3 regions of the Faecalibacterium sp. OM04-11BH genome follow, and region 3 is predicted to be linked to each of the others. Evidence: a T-box and tRNA genes for the amino acid it is inferred to sense, from the RefSeq annotation. Region 3 holds a T-box; the other regions hold tRNA genes.

Region 1 (3,274 bases), on a different contig from region 3:
CGATGCCGGAAAGCCCGTGCTGCAAAAGAACGGCAAGCCAGTCCTGAAGAAGTCGTACAGCGTCCTGCAAGACGATTTCTTCAACTATATGCGTACTGCCGGGTACACCGATGTGGAGCGCGGCGAGCGTGGCAGCACCGAAGAACACCTGACTGTCACGCAGTTCAAAGTCCAGCGGGAGCAGGAACGTCTGGACAGCCTGACCGCCCAAGCCGACCAAAAGGCGCAGTCGCTTGCCAAAACCAGTCAGACCCTCTCCAAAAAGGAGAAGGAACTTGCCGCTGTGCAGAAAAAGGCCACGCTCACGAAAGAAGCCCTCATTCATGCGCGCGATCTGGATTATATCGGCAAACGCACCTTTCTCGGTAACTACTCGCTGACCGAAGAAGAATTTTCCAAGCTGAAAAAGCAAGCCGACCACGGCTATATGATGGACGTGGAGAACCGCCGCTTGAAAGAAGAACTTTCCACCGCCAAGAAGGAAGCTGCTCATTGGGGTCAAAAGTATCATGAACTCTGGTATGAAGTGAAGCCCTATCTGGACGCGCTCCACCGTGCGCCTGAACTGGTGCGCAGCTTTCTGGAAAAGATTCTCGCCCTCAAGCAGGAGCGCACCATGAATGTGCCGCAGAAAAACCGCAAGCGTGGGCAGGATATGGAACTTTGAGTTTCGGAGGATACCATTTGAACAAAAAGAAGAAGTCGAACAAATCCGGCTACCCGGATGAAGCAATCAAGACCCTTGCGCGTTGCTTTTATCCCTCCATGGTTGAGTTTTTCAACAGCGAGGAAGGCCAGCGTGAATACGAGGAATGGCTGAAAGAGCAGGAAACTCTACAAGCCTTGCCTGTTGCAGCATAAAAACAGCAGGACGCTCCCAGTAAAGGGAACGCCCTGCCTTATATAGATGTGTCTCACCGAGGTGTGTCCAGTTGGGCACACCTCTTATTTTTTTGCCCTTAATCTTCTAACCCATGGCTTCCGGTCACATTCTTTAAGTACTCCTCCGGGTCACCGTTCAGAATCAAATCCGCATATCCCAGCGGGTCATTGTAGATAAGGTAGTCCAATTCCGTCTGCTGTGCCATAGTCACATTCAGTGCATCCTCAACCCCGGTGCAGTCAATGGAAATTTTTCTCCCATCTTGGAGAGTCAACTCCACGCACCCGGTATCCATGTTGAACGAACAGGCTCTTGCATCGTACTTCATAATCGCATCCTCCAATTCTCGTTATCGGCTTACGGTCTATGACAAGGCATCAGAGTTTTGCGCCGTCCACGGGAGCCTTCATTGCTGTACCCAAAGAAAACGAAAAATCCGAACCCTTCTCCAATCGGAAACAGGTTCGGATTTTTCTTGTTTGGTGGGCGCGGGTGGATTCGAACCACCGAAGCTGAAAGCAGCAGATTTACAGTCTGTCCCCATTGGCCACTCGGGAACACGCCCATATTCTTTTGTTGTGCATCCGTTTGCCGGACGACTTGTTTATTTTAGCATGAGAAAGGGGTTTTGTCAACTACCTTTTTTCACTTTTTCGGCACTTTTTTCAGCATACTTTCTGCCCCCGTCCGCCGCGCTTTATCTGGTTGAATTGCATCCTGTTTTATGTTAAAATAATGTAAAGATTTTACAGGCAGGAGTAGGTCATTGCATGGAGTCAACAATCAACGCCGCCCCGCAAATTTTTATCGACCGGGAAAAAATGCTGCGCGGCCATCGGCATTACTGGGTGCTGCGGCGTGCACAGGACATCGTATTCTCCCTGCTGGCGCTGATCTTGCTTGCGCCGCTGGCGCTGGTGATCAGTCTTGCCATCGTGCTGGACAGCCCCGGAGACGGAGCCATTTTCCGGCAGCGGCGGGTAGGACGGGACGGCAAGCTGTTCTGGCTGTATAAGTTCCGCACCATGTGCCCGGACGCTGAGAAGCGGCTGAACGAATTGTTGAAGCTGAACCAGATGGACGGCCCGGTGTTCAAGATCAAGGGCGACCCCCGCATTACCCGGGTGGGACGTTTTCTGCGCAAGACCAGTCTGGACGAGCTACCCCAGCTGCTCAACGTGCTGCGGGGCGATATGAGCATCGTGGGACCGCGCCCCGCACTACCCCGGGAGGTAGAGCTGTACAGCGACTACCAGCGCCAGCGGCTGTACGTCACACCCGGACTGAGCTGCTACTGGCAGATCACACCCCACCGTAACGAGATGAGCTTTGACGAGTGGGTGGCGCTGGATCTGAAATACATTCAGGAGCGCAGCTTCTGGGTGGACTGGAAGATCATCTTCCTCACCGTCCGCGCCATGTTCATGAAATACGGAGAGTGACAAAAGCGCCTGTTGTGCATCCGCACAACAGGCGCTTTCGTTACGTTTATTTCAGCACCGCACCCAGATTTGCACTGGTGACCATGCGGGCGTAGCGGCTGAGCCAGCCGGTCTTGATGTTGGGCTCCGGCGCAACGTACTTTGCCTTGCGCTCGGCCAGCACTGCATCGCTGACCTCCAGCGTGATGGAGGCGTTGGGGATATCGATGGTGATAGTATCCCCTTCTTCGATCAGGCCGATGGGGCCGCCGGAGGCCGCCTCCGGGCTGACGTGGCCGATAGCAGCACCACGGGATGCGCCGGAGAAGCGGCCATCGGTGATGAGCGCCACCGTCTTATCCAGCTTCATACCGGCCAGCGCAGAGGTGGGGTTGAGCATCTCCCGCATGCCCGGGCCGCCCTTGGGGCCTTCGTAGCGGATGACCACCACATCGCCCGGGACGATCTTGCCTGCGTAGATGGCGGCAATGGCTTCCTCCTCGCTGTTGAACACCCGCGCCGGGCCGGAATGCTGCTGCATCTCCGGGGCGACAGCGCTGCGCTTGACAACGCAGCCGTCCGGGGCAATGTTGCCCCACAGGATCTGCAGACCGCCGGTCTCAGAGTAGGGGTTCTCGATGGGACGGATGGCCTTTTCGTTCAGGATATGGGCACCCTTGATGTTCTCGCCAAGGGTCTTGCCGGTGACGGTGGGCACATCCAGATCCAGCAGGCCCTTCTTGGCCAGCTCTGCCTGTACTGCCGGGATGCCGCCCGCCGCGTACAGATCCGGCATGTGGGTGGGGCCTGCCGGTGCCAGATGGCACAGGTTGGGGGTCTTGGCGCTGATCTCGTTGAACAGCTTCAGATCGATGGGCACACCGGCCTCGTAGGCGATGGCCAGCAGGTGCAGCACCGTGTTGGTGGAGCAGCCCAGCGCCATATCACAGGTCAGTGCGTTGCGGATGGA
Region 2 (3,274 bases), on a different contig from region 3:
TGGATCTTTCCACCCTGCTGACCGATGACTTGGACATCGAGCTGCTCAAGCGCACCCCGTCCAGCTTTCTGGGCAGCTGCCGCTACAAGCTGCCCGACTGGCGGGATGACGAGGCGGTGTACAAAAAGCTGTTTGCCATTCTGGAAAAGCTGAACATCGGCTACTTCTTCTACATCGGCGGCAACGACTCCATGGACACCATCGGCAAGCTGGCTGACTATGGCCAGCGCGTTGGCAGCGACATCCGCTTTATGGGCGTGCCCAAGACCATCGACAACGACCTGATGGTTACCGACCACACCCCCGGCTACGGCTCTGCGGCCAAGTACATTGGCGTTGTGATGAAAGAGATCATCCGCGACGCCACCGTGTACGGCACCAAGTACGTTACCGTGGTGGAGATCATGGGCCGCAACGCCGGCTGGCTGACCGCCGCCGCCGCACTGGCCAAGAGTGACGATTGCGAGGGCGTGGATATGATCTGCCTGCCCGAGGTTCCCTTCAATGTAGAGCGCTTTGTGGAAAAGGTGCGTGTGATGCAGGAAAAAAAGCCCAGCATCGTCATTGCCGTTTCCGAGGGCGTAAAGCTGGAGGATGGACGCTATGTCTGTGAGCTGGCGGATGACGTGCACGCAGTAGACGCTTTCGGTCACAAGGCGCTGACCGGTACCGCACGGTATCTGGCCAACGTGGTGGCCCGCAATCTGGACACCAAGACCCGCTGCATCGAGCTTTCCACCCTGCAGCGCTGCGCCGGTCACCTGACCAGCCGCACCGATATCACCGAGGCCTATCAGGTGGGCGGTGCCGCCGCCAAGGCAGCCTTTGAGGGCGTCACCGGTCAGATGGTGGCTCTGAAGCGCATCTCCAACAACCCCTACCAGTGCACCACCGAGCTGCATCCCATCAGCGAGGTCGCCAACTTGGAAAAGAAGGTTCCCCTGAGCTGGATGAACAACAACCACACCCAGATGACCGAGGACTTCTTGGACTACGCCCGTCCGCTGATCCAGGCCGAGCTGACCCCGCTGTACATCGCCGGTCTGCCGCACCACATCTACATGAAGAACCAGAAGTGATTTTCTCCTGATTTTTTGTCAGGCTGAAAAGCCCTCCCGCCCGGATGCTGTAAAGCACACCCGGACGGGAGGGCTTTTGTGATTGTTGTATATATTTTTGCCCTCAGCCCAAATTATGGGTTGACAAACCGCGTTTTCAGTGGTAACATATACAGGCAGTCCACGCGACTGTAAAAATGAATATGGGCGTGTTCCCGAGTGGCCAATGGGGACAGACTGTAAATCTGCTGCTTTCAGCTTCGGTGGTTCGAATCCACCCGCGCCCACCAAGAACTCCGGTATCCAATGGGTACCGGAGTTTCTGTTTTATCTGTCTTGCAAAAGGGGCTGCAAGGGTGGATTCGAACAGCATCGACCCGCCGAATAGTCCGGCGGGTAAAAAAGCCCCTGTGCAACAGCGACGACCGCTGCCTGCGGCAGAAACAGGGAGGAGCTGTTGGGGCTGCGGCCAGCAGGATGCGCGTGCCGCCCAAGGCACGATGCAGCCGCTGCCAGCCGCGACCCGGGCTCCTTATACAGCGCGGCTCGCGACATCCGCCCGCACACATATTGCATCTGTCTCTGACCTGTGATACCATACAGGTAAGCAAAACGATACAGACGGAGGACTTTTTCCATGATCTACGATACCCTGAACAACCTGCCCAACTATCTGGGCGTAAGCGACAATCTGGACACCGTGATCGAGTACATCATGGCGCGGGATATCACCACTCTGCCTGCCGGGCGCACCCGCATTGATGGGGACAAGGCGGTGGTCACCGTGAGCACCGTCACGCCCCAGACGTCCGACAAGGCGCTGTTCCAGCGGCACGACAACCATATCACGCTGGAGACTGACTTGGACGGCAGTGAGCTGTTTGAGGTAAGCCTTGCGGAGCTGACCCCCACCAAGCCCACCGATGAAGCCGCCGACACCACCGTAGGCACCGCCGGTACCAGCATTGCCGGGATGCTCTGTGAGGGACGCTTTGCCCTGTATCTGGCCGGGGAACCGTATAAATCCGGACTGAAGGCGCAGGGCTGCGGCAAGCTGAAAAAAGCCGTGTTCAGCATTGAGCTGGACCCGGACGAGGAAGAAGCGGAAGAATAACAGGAGGTGCCGCTATGAAGCGCTTTCTTTCCATCTTTTTTTGCACGCTTTTATTGTTGCTGCTATTTACGTTCTGCGGTGGCGTTCTCCTGTTTGACCTTCACAAAAACGTCTACGGTTGGACGCTGCCTGTTAGTCTTTGTATCAGTGCTGTGATCGCCGTGTGCTGGAAAATGGACGACAAGATCACTGCCCTGCAAAAGCGGGTGGATGAGCTGGAAGCCGCACAAAAAAGCACGGAAAAGCTTGAAAAATAATACAGCGCCGCCCTTCGCAGAAAAAACTCTCTGCAAAGGACGGCGCTGCTTTTTTGAACGCTTTCACGTTAGTCTGCCGGTGGTTACAGATTCAGCAGGACATTCACCCGGAAGAGGTGTTCCTCTGTCTCCAAGTGCAGACTGCCGTTGTATTTGTGCACCACCATCTCGGCGGATACCAGCCCGATGCCGGTGCCCTCGTGCTTGGTGGAGTGCAGGATGCCCTGCTGCTTTTTCAGCACGCCGTCGTAATGGTTCTCTACCACAAGCCCCAGCATGGCGGGGCTGAGCATCTGCGCCATCACCTGCACCCGGCGCTGCTCCGGCGGCAGCTTCTGGCTGGCGTGCAGGGCGTTTTCCAGCAGATTGCCCAGAATGGTGCACAGGTCGGCCTCCGGCATGGGCAGCTGCCGGGGCAGTGCCAGCTTCCACTCCACAGGGACACCCTGCTGCCCGGCCGCGTGGTCGTAATATCCGGCCAGCGCATCCACGGCGGCGTTGGCGCACAGGCTGGGGCGGTGCTCACTGAGTTCGCTTTCATACTGGCGCAGATAGCTTTTTAGCTCCTCCAGCTGCCCGGTCTCGGTCAGTCCGGCGATCACATGCAGGTGCTGCCGGAAGTCGTGCCGCAGACGGCGGGTGTTGTCCAGATAGGTCTGCAACTCCATATATCGGCGGGATTCCATGGCCAGCAGCTGGTTTTCCCGGTCCAGCCGGGCGTTGCGGGCGAACTCCCGGGCAACGCGGTACATCTCGTACAGCAGCAGAAAGATGCCGAACAGCGAGATGGACACCGCCAGCACCGAGATGATCTTCAGCCGCCCGACCAGCACCACGGCGGGATT
Region 3 (3,274 bases):
AGAGCCTTTGCTCTCCGGTCGGGTAACTGCAGGGCAGCAGCTTTTACGCGCCAAAATGTAAAAATGGGCCAGAAACGTCCACAGACGTTTCTGGCCCATAAATTTTATAATGCTTTTTACAGCGTGACCTTGTGGTAGATCTTTTTGCCCTTCTTGATAACGATACCCTTGGCCAGCTGCTCTGCGGTAAAGCTGACGGTAGGAGCGGCGACCTTTTCACCGTCTGCCAGCACACCGCCCTGCACCACCAGACGGCGAGCCTCGCCGTTGGAAGCAGCCAGACCGGCCTTGACCATCATGGTCAGGATGCCAATAGCACCGTCAGTCAGGTCAGCCTCGGTCAGCTGGGTGCTGGGCATGTGTTCGGTGTCCATTGCGTTGCCGCTGAACAGTGCACGGGCAGCGTTCTGAGCCTTTTCGGCCTCTTCCTTGCCATGCACCATGCTGGTCATCTCGTAGGCAAGGATCTCCTTGGCCTCGTTCAGACGCTGATCCTGCCAAGTGCTCATCTCTTCGATCTGCTCCAGCGGTAGGAAAGTGAGCATACGGATGCACTTCATCACATCGGCATCGCCCACGTTGCGCCAGTACTGGTAGAACTCGAAGGGACTGGTCTTGTTGGGGTCCAGCCAGACAGCGTTGCCAGCAGTTTTGCCCATCTTCTTGCCCTGAGAGTCGGTCAGCAGAGTCACGGTCATAGCGTAGGCATCTTTGCCCAGCTTGCGGCGGATCAGCTCGGTGCCGCCCAGCATATTGCTCCACTGGTCGTCGCCGCCGAACTGCATATTGCAGCCGTAGTGCTGGAACATGTAGTAGAAGTCGTAGCTCTGCATGATCATGTAGTTGAACTCTAAGAAGGACAGACCCTTCTCCATGCGCTGCTTGTAGCACTCGGCGCGCAGCATGTTGTTCACGGAGAAGCAGGCGCCTACCTCGCGCAGCAGCTCAACGTAGTTCAGATCCAGCAGCCAGTCGGCGTTGTTCAGCATCAGCGCCTTGCCCTCGGAGAAATCGATAAACTTCTCCATCTGCTTCTTAAAGCAGGCAGCATTGTGGGCAATATCGTCCTTGGTCAGCATCTTGCGCATATCGGTGCGGCCGGAAGGATCACCGATCATAGTAGTGCCGCCACCGATCAGGGCGATGGGCTTGTTGCCTGCCAGCTGCAGGCGCTTCATCAGGGTCAGTGCCAGAAAATGGCCGGCGGTCAGGCTGTCGGCAGTGCAGTCAAAGCCGATGTAAAAGGTGGCCTTGCCGTTGTTGATCAGATCAATGATCTCTTCATCGGTGATCTGAGCTACCAGACCGCGGGCTTTCAGTTCTTCGTACAGCGTCATGGGAAAAACCTCCTGTTTTTGGGGCAGAGGAAACAAAAAACGCCCTCTGCCAAAATTGAATTTGGCAGAGGGCGAGATAACTTCGCGGTACCACCTCTGTTTGCCGCTTCCTCACGAAAGCGGCCTCACGAGTGCACACCCCAGAGTAGAGTGACACTCCTGCGTCTTTAACGCTCGCACGCGGCACAGCCTACTAGCCTTACGCATTCAGCCTGCAGCTCCGGGAGGTATTTCCCCTGCTGTTCTGTAATCCCTTGCACCAACCGGGACTTCTCTGGACAGAACGCTTCAGGGTACTTGTTCCCTTCATCGCCATTAACAATGTCTACTCTATCACAAGACCGTCGCCTTGTCAAGAGTTGCCTTTTTGCAAAAGCGCATTCTGCTAAATCAGCCGCCGTGCTTGTGCTCCTGCAGCATCTCTCGTGCATTGGCACGGGAAAGTTCGGTAACGTGGTCACCGGAAATCAGGCGTGCCAACGCCTCTACGCGGCCATTTTCGTCCAGCGGGTGGATCTCGGTATAGGTACGCTCGTTGGACACGTTTTTCTGGATAAGCAGATGACAATCGGCCAGTGCTGCGATCTGCGCCGTATGGGTGATACACAGGATCTGATGTCCCTGTGCGCTCTGGCGCAGTACCTCGCCAATGCGTCCGGCTGCCTTGCCGGACACACCGCTGTCGATCTCATCATAGATCACAGTAGGCACAGCGTCCTTATCGGCCATTGCATTCTTGATGGCAAGAGTGATACGGCTCAGCTCGCCGCCGGATGCGATTTTTGCCAGCGGCTTGGGCGCTTCACCGGGGTTTGTTGAGATGTAGAACTCGATGCTGTCCTGCCCATGGCTGGCCAGCGGGCCGCGGGTGTGCCGCAAAGTCATACGCACACCCGGCATATTCAAAAAGTCCAGCGTGCCGGAAATGCGGGTGTTCAGTTCCTCAAAGGCTTTCAGCCGGGTCTGGGTCAGCGCCTCTGCCTTTTCCCGCGCTTTTGCGTAAAGACGCAGCTTTTCGGCCTGCAATGCATCGTGGCGCTGCTGGGAATTCTGGATGTTATCCAGTTCCTCCCGGGCCTTCTGCCCAAAAGAAATCACGTCCTCCACCGTGCTGCCGTACTTGCGCTTCAGCCGATACAAGAGATCCAGCCGTTGCTCTACCTCGTCCAGTTCTGCATCGTTGGTGTCGTAGGCATCCAGCCGCCCGATCAGATCTGCGGCCACATCCTTGGCGTTATAGTATAAGTCCAGCAGCTGCCCGGCGGCGGCTGTAAGCGCGGGGTCCAGCTGCGCGGCAGCGTCCACCGCGTTGGAGGCTTCCCCCAGCAGATCCACTGCGCCTGCGGCATCATCACTGCCGGAAAGCAGCGCATAGCTTTGTGCCAGCCGGTCCCGGATTGCAGAGGCATTGGACAGCACCTTGCGGCGGTTTTCCAGCGTCTGCTCCTCACCGGCAGTCAGTCCGGCATCCTCGATCTCCTGCACCTGATATTGCAACAGGTCGATCTTGCGCTGTTTTTCAGCCTCATCCGTAATCAGGGCATCCAGTTCCCGCTTGACCCGCACCAGCTCACGGTACAGGGTATAGTACTCCTGAAAAACAGTGCGGTTCTGCGCATAATCATCCAGAATGTCCAGATGATGCGCCGGATTGAGCAGACCCACAGAATCGTGCTGACCGTTGATGTTGATCAGACCACCGCACAGCTCCCGCAGAACGGCTGCCGTGGCCGGCATCCCGTTGATGCGGCAGCTGCTTTTACCCTCGGCGGTGATCTCGCGGCTGAGCAGCAGTGCCTCCGAGCGCTCGTAGCCGGACTGTTCAAGCTTATCCAGCACAGCCGGCGGCACCTGCTCAAAGGCGGCGCGGATCACCGCCTTTGCAGCCCCGGTGCGCACCAAGTCCTTAGAGGTGCGGTTGCCAAGGATCGCATTGA

What was found. The T-box of region 3 lies ahead of tyrS (tyrosine--tRNA ligase). A T-box ahead of a tRNA ligase gene usually reads a tRNA of that ligase, here a tRNA-Tyr.
Region 1: it has a tRNA-Tyr gene. The T-box ahead of tyrS (tyrosine--tRNA ligase) is inferred to sense a tRNA for this amino acid. The anticodon was not compared.
Region 2: it has a tRNA-Tyr gene. The T-box ahead of tyrS (tyrosine--tRNA ligase) is inferred to sense a tRNA for this amino acid. The anticodon was not compared.

What each region holds. Positions count from the first base shown of each region.
Region 1 covers NZ_QULS01000013.1:83,587-86,860, reverse strand. Annotated here, with positions in the region: partial or broken gene DXB44_RS11245 (plasmid recombination protein) at 1-667, shown strand, start outside; gene DXB44_RS11240 (hypothetical protein) at 685-861, shown strand; gene DXB44_RS11235 (DUF6061 family protein) at 960-1,211, opposite strand; tRNA gene DXB44_RS11230 (tRNA-Tyr) at 1,364-1,448, opposite strand; gene DXB44_RS11225 (sugar transferase) at 1,654-2,325, shown strand; gene ilvD (dihydroxy-acid dehydratase) at 2,372-3,274, opposite strand, start outside.
Region 2 covers NZ_QULS01000001.1:258,994-262,267, reverse strand. Annotated here, with positions in the region: gene DXB44_RS01140 (6-phosphofructokinase) at 1-1,079, shown strand, start outside; tRNA gene DXB44_RS01135 (tRNA-Tyr) at 1,264-1,348, shown strand; gene DXB44_RS01125 (YhcH/YjgK/YiaL family protein) at 1,696-2,172, shown strand; gene DXB44_RS01120 (hypothetical protein) at 2,187-2,429, shown strand; gene DXB44_RS01115 (GHKL domain-containing protein) at 2,513-3,274, opposite strand, start outside.
Region 3 covers NZ_QULS01000002.1:143,094-146,367, forward strand. Annotated here, with positions in the region: gene DXB44_RS02440 (PTS glucose transporter subunit IIA) at 1-61, shown strand, start outside; gene tyrS (tyrosine--tRNA ligase) at 117-1,337, opposite strand; T-box leader at 1,402-1,656, opposite strand; gene recN (DNA repair protein RecN) at 1,728-3,274, opposite strand, start outside.